Regions from separate parts of the Alteromonas sp. 14N.309.X.WAT.G.H12 genome, predicted to be linked through region 2. Evidence: predicted binding sites of a transcription regulator. Region 2 holds the regulator's gene; the other holds the start of a gene.

Region 1 (6,241 bases), on a different contig from region 2:
TTTTCGTCCCGGGCAATCAAACGAATAATTTTAGCATTTCCTTCCATCAATTCACGCTCGGCGAATGCGAATGTACAGGCAAAGGAAACATAAAAACGAATGGCTTCTAAGGCATTCACTGAATTCATGCACAAATAGAGCTTTTTCTTGAGTACACGCATGCTGACTTCGTAAGTTTTACCTTCCACGGTATGAAACCCTTCGCCCTGGGTCTGCCAAAGCTGGGTATGGAAGATAAGATCATCATAATATTTTGAAATATCAGCGGCACGACGTTTAATTTGTTCATTAACAACAATATCTTCAAATATATTGCTAGGATCAGAGAACAAATTACGCAAAATGTGCGTGTACGAACGGGAATGAATGGTTTCAAAAAATGACCAGGTTTCTATCCATGTTTCCAATTCTGGCAACGAAACAATAGGTAGAAAAGCGATATTGGGGCTACGCCCTTGTACAGAATCTAAAAGCGTCTGGTATTTAAGATTCGAAATAAAAATGTGTTGCTCAGGCTCGGTGAGTTTTTGAAAGTCCACACGATCCCGAGTGACATCCACTTCTTCCGGACGCCAGAAAAAACTGATTTGCTTTTCTATCAGTTTTTCAAAAATAGCGTGTTTTTGTTGATCATAGCGAGCAACATTAACGGGATTACCGAAAAACATGGGTTCGATTAACGGATTAACACTTTTCTGGTTAAAAGTCGTGTATTTCATAACTGCTGAATCGCTCGATATACGGGTTATGGTAAGAGAGTTAAGACGGGAAAACCCCGTCTTAATGCACGGTTAAATTTTGCAGGCGCCGCCGGCACAATCATCGTCTTCTTCTATCACAGCGGTTTGTGCATCAGGCTGAGATTCCTGTACTTGTTTTACAGCCACTGAACTGCTGTCGGTGTTGCCGTCACGAGTATTATGGTAATACAGGGTTTTGACACCGAGTTTGTATGCTGTAAGCAGATCTTTAAGTAACAATTTCATTGGCACCTTACCACTTTCAAACTTGCCAGGATCGTAGCTGGTATTGGCCGAAATGGTTTGGTCGATGAATTTTTGCATGATGCCTACCAGTTGCAGGTAGCCATCATTGGACGGAATATCCCACAATAATTCATATTTGTCTTTTAACGATTCGTATTCGGGTACCACTTGTTTTAGTACGCCATCTTTGCTGGATTTAATACTAATATGCCCACGGGGTGGCTCTATGCCGTTTGTGGCATTGGATATTTGCGACGACGTTTCAGACGGCATCAACGCGGAAAGGGTGGAATTACGTAACCCGTATTGAAGAATGTCTTTACGTAGCCCTTCCCAATCCATATGCAAAGGTTCATCACATACTTTATCCAGATCCTTTTTATAGGTATCAATGGGAAGCAGGCCTTTTGCATAGGTTGTTTCGTTAAATTTAGGACATGCGCCTTTTTCTTTGGCCAGATTAACCGAGGCTTTCAGCAAGTGGTACTGCATCGCTTCAAAGGTTTTATGGATAAGAGAGTTCGCACTGAAGTCTGAATATTTCACCCCATTTTTTGCAAGATAGTAGGCAAAGTTAATCACACCTATACCTAGGGTTCTGCGATTCATGGTGGCATGATAGGCCGCGGGAACCGGATAATCCTGATAATCTAATAAACTATCTAAAGCACGCACGGCAAGATCTGAAAGCTCTTCAAATTCATCCAGTGAATTAATGGCCCCTAAGTTAAAGGCAGAAAGGGTACACAGTGCGATTTCCCCATTTTCGTCATTCACATGCTCGAGGGGTTTGGTGGGCAGGGCAATTTCCAAACATAAATTACTTTGTCTTACAGGAGCTACGGCAGGATCAAAGGGGCTATGGGTATTGCAGTGATCCACGTTTTGCAGATAAATACGGCCTGTGGAAGCCCGCTCTTGCATAAACAGGCTAAACAATTCCATGGCTTTAATACGTTTTTTACGAATACTTTCATCTTGTTCGTATTGCACATATAAGCGTTCAAATTTATCTTGATCGGCAAAGAATGCGTCGTATAACCCCGGCACGTCTGAGGGACTGAACAAGGTGATGTAATCGTCTTTCATCATGCGCTGATACATCAACTTGTTAAATTGCACACCGTAGTCGAGATGACGTACACGGTTTTCTTCCACACCACGGTTATTTTTTAGTACCAGCAGGGATTCGACTTCCATGTGCCAAAGGGGATAGAACAAGGTGGCTGCGCCGCCACGTACACCGCCTTGGGAACAGCTTTTTACAGCAGTCTGGAAGTATTTATAAAAAGGAATACAACCTGTGTGGAAGGCTTCACCGCCGCGAATTGGGCTGCCTAGTGCTCTGATGCGCCCCGCATTGACACCAATACCCGCCCGTTGACTCACGTATTTTACAATGGCACTGGCAGTGGCGTTGATGGAATCAAGGCTATCACCGGTTTCGATAAGTACGCAGGAGCTGAATTGACGAGTAGGGGTACGCACACCGGCCATGATTGGCGTAGGTAATGACAACTTAAAGGTTGATACGGCATCATAAAAACGACGTATATACCCAAGGCGGTCAGCTTTGTCGTAATCGGCAAACAAACAAGCCGCGACCAATACATATAAAAACTGTGCACTTTCGTAGATGTCACCGGTGACCCGGTTTTGAACCAGATATTTACCTTCTAGTTGTTTCACCGCCGCATAGCTGAACGTCATGTCGCGCCAATGATCGATGAATTTGTCCATTTCATTGAATTCTTCTTCAGTGAAATCAGACAACAGGTGCTCATCGTATTTGCCTGCCGCTACCATTTTTTGCACATGGGCATAAAGAGTAGGCGGTTCGAATTGGCCGTAGGCTTTTTTACGTAGATGAAAGATAGCGAGTCGGGCGGCTAAATACTGATAATCAGGAGCCTCTGTAGAGATTAAATCTGCGGCAGATTTAATGAGCGTTTCGTGAATTTCACCGGTTTTTATGCCGTCGTAAAATTGAATTTGTGCTTTGATCTCTACTTGGGAAACAGAAACATTACTGAGTCCTTCTGCTGCCCATGTAATCACTTTGTGGATTTTATCCAAATCAATGACTTCTTTTTCGCCATTGCGTTTGGTGACATACAGGTTGTTTTTCATTCGTGTTGGCCGTTAGTTTGTTAGCGCATGAAGCTTGGGTTAAAACCCTATTCATCGTTTTTGATAGAAATTGCAGCGATATTTAGTCTTGTCGCAAACAGGATCTCGAATATTCATCGAGGGATCCCATTTAAGGTCGTGTCGGTGGTATCGCTACCACCGAAGACTCAACACAAGATAGTGAGGTTTGACCCATATTGCAACTCAATATCTGGTGTTAAAATGCCCACTTAAACCGACTTTCATTTTAGGTTAGTAACAACTCACCTAGTAAGGGTCGGCTAAGCAAAGATCGGACAAATGCAACCGTTTTATTTGGGTTAATATTGGCGACAAAACTTTTTTACTTGCAATTTTTGGGTCGTTCATAAATACGACATGTAGGCTAAAAGGTATCCACTAACACTACATGTTGTGATTTTAGGCGGTTTTTTGCGTATGGATAATATAGTTAACATCGATATTTTTATCGGATAGGTAAAATTGTCGAGTTAACAGATCCATGTGCAATCCGGTGGCGTGACAAACCGCCAGATCATTTTGATCTGTCATCGCCATCAGTTCTGAGGGTTTAATGAAGCGTCCATGTTGATGGGTGCCGCGGGGGACCAGATTCAGAATGTATTCTGCGCCGACAATGCCCATCAACCAAGACTTGATATTTCTGTTTAGGGTAGAAAAGAAAACATGGCCGCCGGGTTTAACCAGTCGCGCACAGGCTTGAACAATTGAAGAAGGGTCGGGTACGTGTTCCAGCATTTCCATACAGGTGACCACATCAAATGATGCGGCATGTTCAGAGGCAAAGTCTTCCGCAGCTACACAGTGATAATCCACCGCCACACCGGATTCCAAACTGTGAAGTTTTGCCACTTCTAATGAGGCCTCGGCTAAGTCGATACCGGTAACGTTGGCGCCCATTTTCGCCATGGATTCTGTCAGGATCCCGCCACCGCAGCCTACATCAAGCACCTGCTTATCAAACAAACCCTCGCAGTGTTGCTGAACATAATCCAGTCGCAAGGGGTTAATTAGGTGTAAGGGTTTAAATTCACTTTCTGTATCCCACCATCGTGAGGCTAAGTCACTGAATTTGCTGATTTCCTCGTGATCCACGTTTGACATAGGCTTTGTTTTTATCCTGCTAACAGAAAAATATTGGCTAAAGATACATGATATGACACAAAAAAGGGATGTTTCTGCGCCTTGAAGGGTTTATTTGAGTGAAAATTAATCGCTTGATATTCACTAAGGTAAAGACCCCTGATTAAGCGCTACATTAATTTTTCATCCGGTGATACACTTACAGATTACTTGTACACCCCATAATATAAGAAAGCGGTGATATGATAGGCTTTTGTAAGTTTATTGTAGTCAATACGCTGATAATCTGAATCAAGGGACATAGCAGTTTATGACTGATAACGCTAAAGAAATTCTCCCCGTTAATATAGAGGAAGAACTCAAGAATTCTTATCTCGATTATGCGATGAGCGTTATTGTCGGGCGCGCGTTGCCTGACGTAAGAGACGGTCTCAAACCCGTACACCGTCGCGTTTTATTTGCGATGAACGAACTTAAGAACGATTTCAATAAGCCTTATAAAAAATCCGCACGTGTGGTGGGTGACGTTATAGGTAAGTATCACCCACACGGTGATAGCGCAGTGTACGACACCATTGTACGAATGGCGCAACCCTTTTCTTTGCGTTACATGTTGGTAGATGGCCAGGGTAACTTTGGCTCGGTGGATGGAGATTCCGCTGCCGCAATGCGTTATACCGAAGTGCGTATGGCAAAAATTGCCCACGAATTATTGGCTGATCTGGAAAAAGAAACCGTAGATTTTGTACCTAACTATGACGGTACAGAGCACATTCCCGATGTTCTCCCAACCAAAGTCCCTAATTTATTAGTGAATGGTTCCTCCGGTATTGCTGTGGGGATGGCGACCAATATTCCGCCGCATAATCTGACAGAGGTTATCAACGGATGTATTGCGTTAATTGAAGATCCGTCCATCACCATTGACGATATTATGCAATATATCCCAGGGCCGGATTTCCCCACTGCCGCGATGATCAGCGGACGTAAGGGGATTGACGATGCTTACCGTACTGGCCGGGGAAAAATTTATTTACGTGCAAAAGCGGAAATAGAAACCGACGCCAATGGCAAAGAAACCATCGTCGTTAACGAAATTCCATACCAGGTGAACAAAGCGCGGTTGATTGAAAAAATCGCCGAACTGGTAAAAGAAAAACGCATCGAAGGCATTTCTGCATTACGTGATGAATCGGACAAAGACGGCATGCGCATTGTTGTCGAAGTCAAACGTAACGAATCTGCCGAAGTGTTATTAAACCATTTGTATGCCAATACCCAGTTACAAACGGTATTTGGTATCAACATGGTGGCATTAGATAACAACCAGCCTAAGGTATTTAACCTTAAAGAAATGCTGGAAGCCTTTATCCTTCACCGTCGTGAAGTGGTTACGCGGCGTACGGTTTTTGAATTGCGAAAAGCCCGGGATCGAGCCCATATCTTAGAAGGGTTGGCCATTGCGCTAACCAATATTGATCCTATCATCGAATTAATTAAAGCGTCGCCCAGCCCGGCTGAAGCGAAAAAGGGCTTGGTTTCCCAAGGCTGGCAGTTAGGCGATGTGGCCGATATGCTCGAAAGAGCCGGTGACGATGCGGCCAGACCGGATTGGCTAACGCCCGAATTCGGTATCAGAGACGGAAAATATTATTTAACGGAACAGCAAGCTCAAGCGATTCTTGATCTGCGTTTACATAAGTTAACCGGCTTAGAACACGAAAAAATTCTTGGTGAATACAAAGAATTACTCGACATTATTGCCGAATTACTTCATATATTGCGTAGCCCGGAGCGTCTCATGGAAGTGATTCGCGAAGAGCTGGAAAAAGTACGTGAAGAATTTGGTGATGAACGTCGTACAGAAATTACGGCAGCAAGTCATGATATTGATATTGAAGATCTGATCGAACAGGAAGACGTGGTTGTCACCTTGTCCCGCGAGGGCTATGTGAAATACCAAAAACTGACCGAATACGAAGCCCAGCGTCGTGGCGGTAAAGGTAAGTCTGCCACACGAA
Region 2 (6,241 bases):
CTCAGTCAGCTCAAAGGTGGCGATGCGCAAAATGGCTTTTTCTATGGGATCAAGCTCTTCTGGTAAGCGTCCAAGATAAGGTTTTATCTTAACATCCAGCGTTTCTACCTGTTCGGCAACACCGCGAAGCAGCGCTTGGAAATACACCATGTCGACTTTCTGCATGTCGTTGCTGGTTGCAAGAGTAAGCTCTACTTGCTCAATGTCGTTCTTGCTCATTTGCCAGGAGTAAATTCCCTGCAAAGCAAGTTCTCTTGCTTTATGTCTTGCTGATACTTTCACGTTTGCCTCCGATCAAAGATCGTTAAGTGAAGCAACAACATTCACCATTTCAAGTGCACCGAGGGCTGCTTCTGCACCTTTATTTCCGGCTTTTGTACCTGAGCGCTCAATGGCCTGCTCAATAGAATCCGTGGTTATCACACCAAACGAAACCGGAATACCAAACTCCAAAGAAACCTGCGCCAAGCCTTTGTTACATTCACCTGCAACAAAATCAAAATGCGGCGTTCCGCCTCGAATAACGGCCCCTAACGCGATAATGGCATCAAATTTACCTTTTTCTGCCACTTTTTTTGCCGCCACAGGTAATTCATAAGCACCTGGTACGCGAACCAAAGTAATATCAGTTTCGCTGACTTCTCCGTGACGTTCCAAGGTATCGAGGGCACCTTCAAGTAAACTCTCAACAACAAAACTGTTAAACCGCGATACAACGATGGCGAATTTTTTGCCCGTTGCCCGAATATTACCTTCAATTACCTGCATGCTTGCTTACCCCAATGAAAAAACGGCGCGCAGTATAGCATAACCGCGCGTAAACGGTATCGAATGTTATTACGACCAAAGTCGCCCTTAAGATACCACCTTACTGATGAATATATTCTACTACTTCCAACCCAAAACCCGATAACGCATGATACTTCACTGGCTTGCTTAACAAACGCATGCGTTTAACCCCTAGTGTGGCCAGAATTTGACTGCCTACACCCACGGTACGAGACGATCCAGACCAGGTCTTCCCTTCGGGCTGTTCACCCCGATCTTCGGCGGCGAAGCGACGCACCTGACCGGCGATGTCTTCCTCTTTGCCCAGAACCACCAGCACGCCACCATCCTCAGCAATACGCTGCATCCCTTGTGATAAGGTCATGGTGCGATTAATCGCCCGTGTCGAGCCCAACAAGTCACTAAGGGTATTGTGTAAATGTACTCGCACCAGGGTGGGTTCGGAGGCACTAATCTCACCTTTTTTCAAGGCATAATGTAGTTGGTTATCAATTACATCTCTAAAGGTATGTAACTCGAATTCACCATACTCTGTAGGCAAAACGCACTGGCCAACTTTTTCGATGGTGGTTTCGTTTAAATTTCTGTATTCAATTAAATCGGCAATAGTACCAATTTTTATATTGTGTTTTTTTGCAAAACGCTCCAGTTCCGGTCTTCGGGCCATGGAGCCATCTTCATTCAGAACTTCTACAATGACAGCGGCAGGTTCAGCACCTGCTAAACGCGCAAGATCCACGCTTGCTTCCGTATGACCTGCACGATTTAATACGCCTCCCTCTTTCGCAATCAGAGGAAAAATATGACCTGGCTGAACAATGTCTGACGCAACGGCATCCGGTGCCACAGCAGCAAGTATGGTTGTTGCCCGATCGGCGGCAGAAATACCGGTGGTTACTCCTTTAGCCGCTTCAATGGAAACCGTGAAATTGGTTGAGAACTGCGCCCCATTGTTATCCACCATCAGTGGCAAGTTTAATCGCTGACATCGCTCTTGTGTCATAGGAAGGCAAACTAAACCGCGGGCATGGGTGACCATAAAATTAATGGCTTCTGGCGTCACAAACTGTGCCGCCATGATGATATCACCTTCGTTTTCCCGATCTTCATCATCCATCAGAATAACCATTTTACCCTGACGAATATCCTCTATTAACTCTGCTGTGGTATTAAATGCCATAATTTCACTTTTGTAGGGTTATCTTTTAAGAAAGCCGTTTTCAGCAAGAAAAGCCATACTGATGTCGGTTTTCGTATTATTGTTAGCTGCTTTGTCACCCAGCATTAATCGTTCTAAATAACGGGCGACGACGTCAACTTCAAGGTTTACCAAGGTACCGGCTTTATAGTGACCGATAACCGTTTCCTGCAAGGTATGCGGAATGATCCAAAGCATAAATTGCCGACCTTGCACATCGTTAACGGTAAGACTGACGCCATCTACCGTAATACTGCCCTTATGGGCGATATACTTAGCCAATTCAGTGGGGGCAGAAATCCAGATTTCAATATAATCCGAGTGCTTAACAATGTTTACTACCTCACCCACACCATCCACATGTCCCGAAACAATGTGTCCTCCGAATCGGTCTGTGGGGCGCATAGCCTTCTCAAGATTAACGACACTACCGGTTTTATAATGAGCAAAACCGGTATAACGCAGGGTTTCCGCTGACACATCGGCACAATAAAAATCATCGCCAATATCAGTGACCGTCAAACAGACGCCATTGGTGGCGATACTGTCGCCTAACGCTACATCGGACATATCAAGTTTTTCAGACGACACCGTTAATCGGATATCTTCACCCCGGTGTACCATTGACTTAATTTTGCCTAATGCCTGAATAATCCCCGTAAACATGTTTTGCCTCTTAATTTGTGTTGTTACCCACTCGGTACGTCATCTTTATATCTGGGCCAATTTGGCGAAGATCCGTTAATTGCAGCGCTGGCGTGTCACTCAAACGGGTAAATTCATCGAAAATGAGCATACTCTGGGCTTTATCGCCCAGCAATTTCGGCGCCTGATAAACAATAAGCTCATCCACCTCATCGGCTCGAAAAAGCGCCCCCGCCAGACCTGGACCGGCTTCTACCCAAAGATCGTTTATCTGCCGTTCACCCAGTAAGGTCATCACCTCAGAAAGGTTCACCCGTTCACCTTGTAGAGAAACCGCAGCGGTTCTTTCGGTGTCAGGTCCCCTGCCCTGAGCGCATACTTTTAATGTTTTATGGCCGTCGGTAAACAGCGATAAGTTGGAATCTAACTGATTTTTGCTGTCGATAACCACCCGTAACGGCTGTCGAATAGTCGCCAGCGGATAAGCGGGCAACTTAGCTTCATTTTCGCGCACAAGCAAACTTGGATTGTCGGCCCGTGCTGTGCCGCTGCCGGTGAGAATGGCGCAACTGCGGGCCCGATGACGTTGCACATCTCGTCTCGCTGCGGCACTGGTGATCCACTGACTCTGGCCGTTAGCAAGGGCAATTTTACCGTCTAAGCTAATCCCCAGTTTTACCGTTACCCAGGGTTTTCCGGTGAGCATCCGTTTCACAAAGCCTCGGTTTAAGGCCATTGCTTGCTGTTCAAGCACGCCACTGACAACGGTCACGCCAGCTTCCCGCAATAACGTTAGCCCGCGGCCACTCACTTGGGGGTTAGGATCGGTCATTGCCACCACAACACGGGCAATCCCCGCTGTTATGAGGGCCTCTGCGCAAGGTGGGGTGCGTCCGTAATGACTACAGGGTTCGAGGGTGACATAGGCAGTTCCCCCTTTTGCGCTGCTACCGGCTTCTCGCAATGCGTGAACTTCCGCATGGGGACTGCCGGCTTGAACATGAAAACCTTGACCCACTTTTTTATGATTTGCATCGGTAATAACACACCCCACCCGTGGATTCGGGGTGGTGGTATATTCGCCATTTTTGGCAAGCCGTAGTGCTTCAGCCATCCATTGATAATCTAATGCGGTCGGGAAATCTTGCGTTGCAGCCATGACGTTTTAGTCTCCTAGGCGGGCTATTTCCTCACCAAATTCTTTTATATCTTCAAACGAACGATAAACGGAAGCAAACCGCACATAGGCCACTTTATCCAATTCTTTTAAGGCATTCATAATAAGATTCCCTAAAAATTCGCTGGAAACTTCTCGTTCACCAGTAGCCCGTAGTTCAGACTTTAAGGACAGGATCACTTCTTCCACCCGTTCGGTACTCACTGGCCGTTTTTCCAATGCCCGTTGAAGCCCTGCCCGTAATTTATCCTCGTTAAACGGCTCCCGTGAGCCATCTCGTTTAATAACCCGAGGCATAACCAACTCTGCACTTTCAAACGTGGTAAAACGTTCATGGCAAACCATACATTCACGTCGTCGTCGAACCTGATGCCCTTCAGCGACAAGTCGTGAATCAATAACTTTGGTTTCTTGTTCAGAGCAAAATGGACAAAACATAACAGGCCTTTTAACTAACAAAGCCGTCAGGCAGGTTTACCCTGCGCTAACGGCATTAAGCAGTTTATACAATGTAGGGTAGTTTAACCGTAAACAGGGAACGACTCACACAAAGTAACCACTTCTTTTTGTACCCGTTCAACGACACTCTCATCACCCATATTATCGAGTATATCGCAAATCCATGTAGCAACTTGTTTCGCCTGCTCTTCTTTAAAGCCACGGCGGGTAATCGCAGGGCTACCAATACGCAAACCACTGGTAACAAAAGGTGAACGGGGATCTTTAGGTACCGAGTTTTTGTTCACGGTTATATTCGCTCTGCCTAGCGCCGCATCCGCATCTTTACCGGTAATATCCTTATCGATAAGATCCAGCAAAAACAGGTGATTTTCTGTGCCACCGGAAACCACGTTATAACCACGACTCAACACCACATCAACCATTGCTTGGGCGTTTTTCACCACCTGCTGTTGATAGATTTTAAAATCATCTTGTAATGCTTCTTTAAAGGCGACGGCTTTCGCTGCAATAACATGACACAAAGGTCCACCCTGATTGCCTGGGAAGACAGAGCTATTGAGCTTTTTGTAGATAGTTTCATCGCCGCACGATGACAAGATAAGTCCACCACGAGGACCCGCTAAGGTTTTATGTGTAGTGGTAGTCACCACGTGTGCGTAAGGCAACGGGCTAGGATAAACACCGGCGGCGATAAGGCCCGCTACGTGTGCCATATCAACTAAAAGGTATGCACCCACATTATCGGCGATTTCACGGAATTTCGCCCAATCAACCACTTTGGAATAAGCAGAAAAACCACCAATGATCATTTTAGGTTTGTGCTCAAGTGCTAAAGCTTCGACTTGTGCATAATCAATTTCGCCGGTGTTCTCATCAAGTCCGTATTGAACCGCATGATAAGTTTTACCCGAAAAGTTCACGTGAGAACCGTGAGTAAGATGTCCACCTTCCGACAGGCTCATACCCAATACGGTATCACCGGCATCAATCAGCGCCATGAATGCGGCAGCATTGGCCTGCGATCCAGAATGCGGTTGTACATTGGCATAATCAGCATCAAACAAGGCTTTGGCACGATCAATGGCCAGTTGTTCAACCACATCAACATGCTCACAGCCGCCGTAATAACGCTTGCCCGGATAACCTTCGGCGTACTTATTGGTTAATTGTGAGCCTTGGGCCTCCATAACGCGGGGGCTACAATAGTTTTCGGATGCAATCAGTTCAATATGATGTTCCTGACGCACATTTTCGTTGGCCATAGCCGTGGCCAGTTCTGGATCAAAGTCGGCAATCGTCATTTCGCGAGGTAACATGGAGGCTCCTTTCACTGCATTGAGGGATAGCTGTAATAAAAACGCATATTCTAGTCATTTTAGACCACATGTATACTGGTTTATTGGTAATCCTTAGTGATCGGAGGTGGGCATGGCAACAAACTGAATGCCCCATCAAGCCACATGCGACATTCATCTGTTAGCACTTTGGGTTATAACAAAGATAAAACTAACGTTTTTCCAACGCTTTTACGCGACTGAATAGGTCATCAATTTGTTTGGTACGAATGGTCACTTTGCGCCATTCACGATTTGTCATCGCCGGCTGACCAGAGGAGTAAACCCCAGGTTCAGTAATATCTTGGGCAATCATGGTATACCCGGTGACCTGTACATTGTCACAGATGCTAATATGTCCATTAACACCACAACCCCCGCCGATGACAACATACTTACCGATATGGCAACTTCCGGCGATCCCCGTGGCACCGCAAATACAGGCATGATCACCAATAATACAGTTGTGCCCTACTTGCACCTGATTATCAATAATCACATTTTTTCCCACTATGGTATCGTCTAGGGCTCCTCGATCAATGGTACTTGATGCACCGATTTGGCTATCGTCACCAATTTGTACGCTACCGGTTTGTGGAATAGGTAGCCAGGTTCCTTTGTCGTTTGCGTAACCGA

The links. The regulator NrdR, encoded in region 2, represses ribonucleotide reductase genes. The targets are predictions, from matches to a motif close to AAACACNANATNTNGTGTTT.
Region 1: the regulator NrdR is predicted to act here: its motif matches at 3,317-3,336, upstream of nrdA (class 1a ribonucleoside-diphosphate reductase subunit alpha).

What each region holds. Positions count from the first base shown of each region.
Region 1 is NZ_JBAHZB010000075.1:9,742-15,982, reverse strand. It holds gene nrdB (class Ia ribonucleoside-diphosphate reductase subunit beta) at 1-719, opposite strand, end outside; gene nrdA (class 1a ribonucleoside-diphosphate reductase subunit alpha) at 792-3,116, opposite strand; gene ubiG (bifunctional 2-polyprenyl-6-hydroxyphenol methylase/3-demethylubiquinol 3-O-methyltransferase UbiG) at 3,537-4,241, opposite strand; gene gyrA (DNA topoisomerase (ATP-hydrolyzing) subunit A) at 4,531-6,241, shown strand, end outside.
Region 2 is NZ_JBAHZB010000092.1:2,489-8,729, reverse strand. It holds gene nusB (transcription antitermination factor NusB) at 1-282, opposite strand, end outside; gene ribE (6,7-dimethyl-8-ribityllumazine synthase) at 295-768, opposite strand; gene ribBA (bifunctional 3,4-dihydroxy-2-butanone-4-phosphate synthase/GTP cyclohydrolase II) at 869-1,969, opposite strand; gene V5298_RS16530 (riboflavin synthase) at 1,988-2,653, opposite strand; gene ribD (bifunctional diaminohydroxyphosphoribosylaminopyrimidine deaminase/5-amino-6-(5-phosphoribosylamino)uracil reductase RibD) at 2,664-3,791, opposite strand; gene nrdR (transcriptional regulator NrdR) at 3,798-4,247, opposite strand; gene glyA (serine hydroxymethyltransferase) at 4,331-5,587, opposite strand; gene lpxD (UDP-3-O-(3-hydroxymyristoyl)glucosamine N-acyltransferase) at 5,778-6,241, opposite strand, start outside.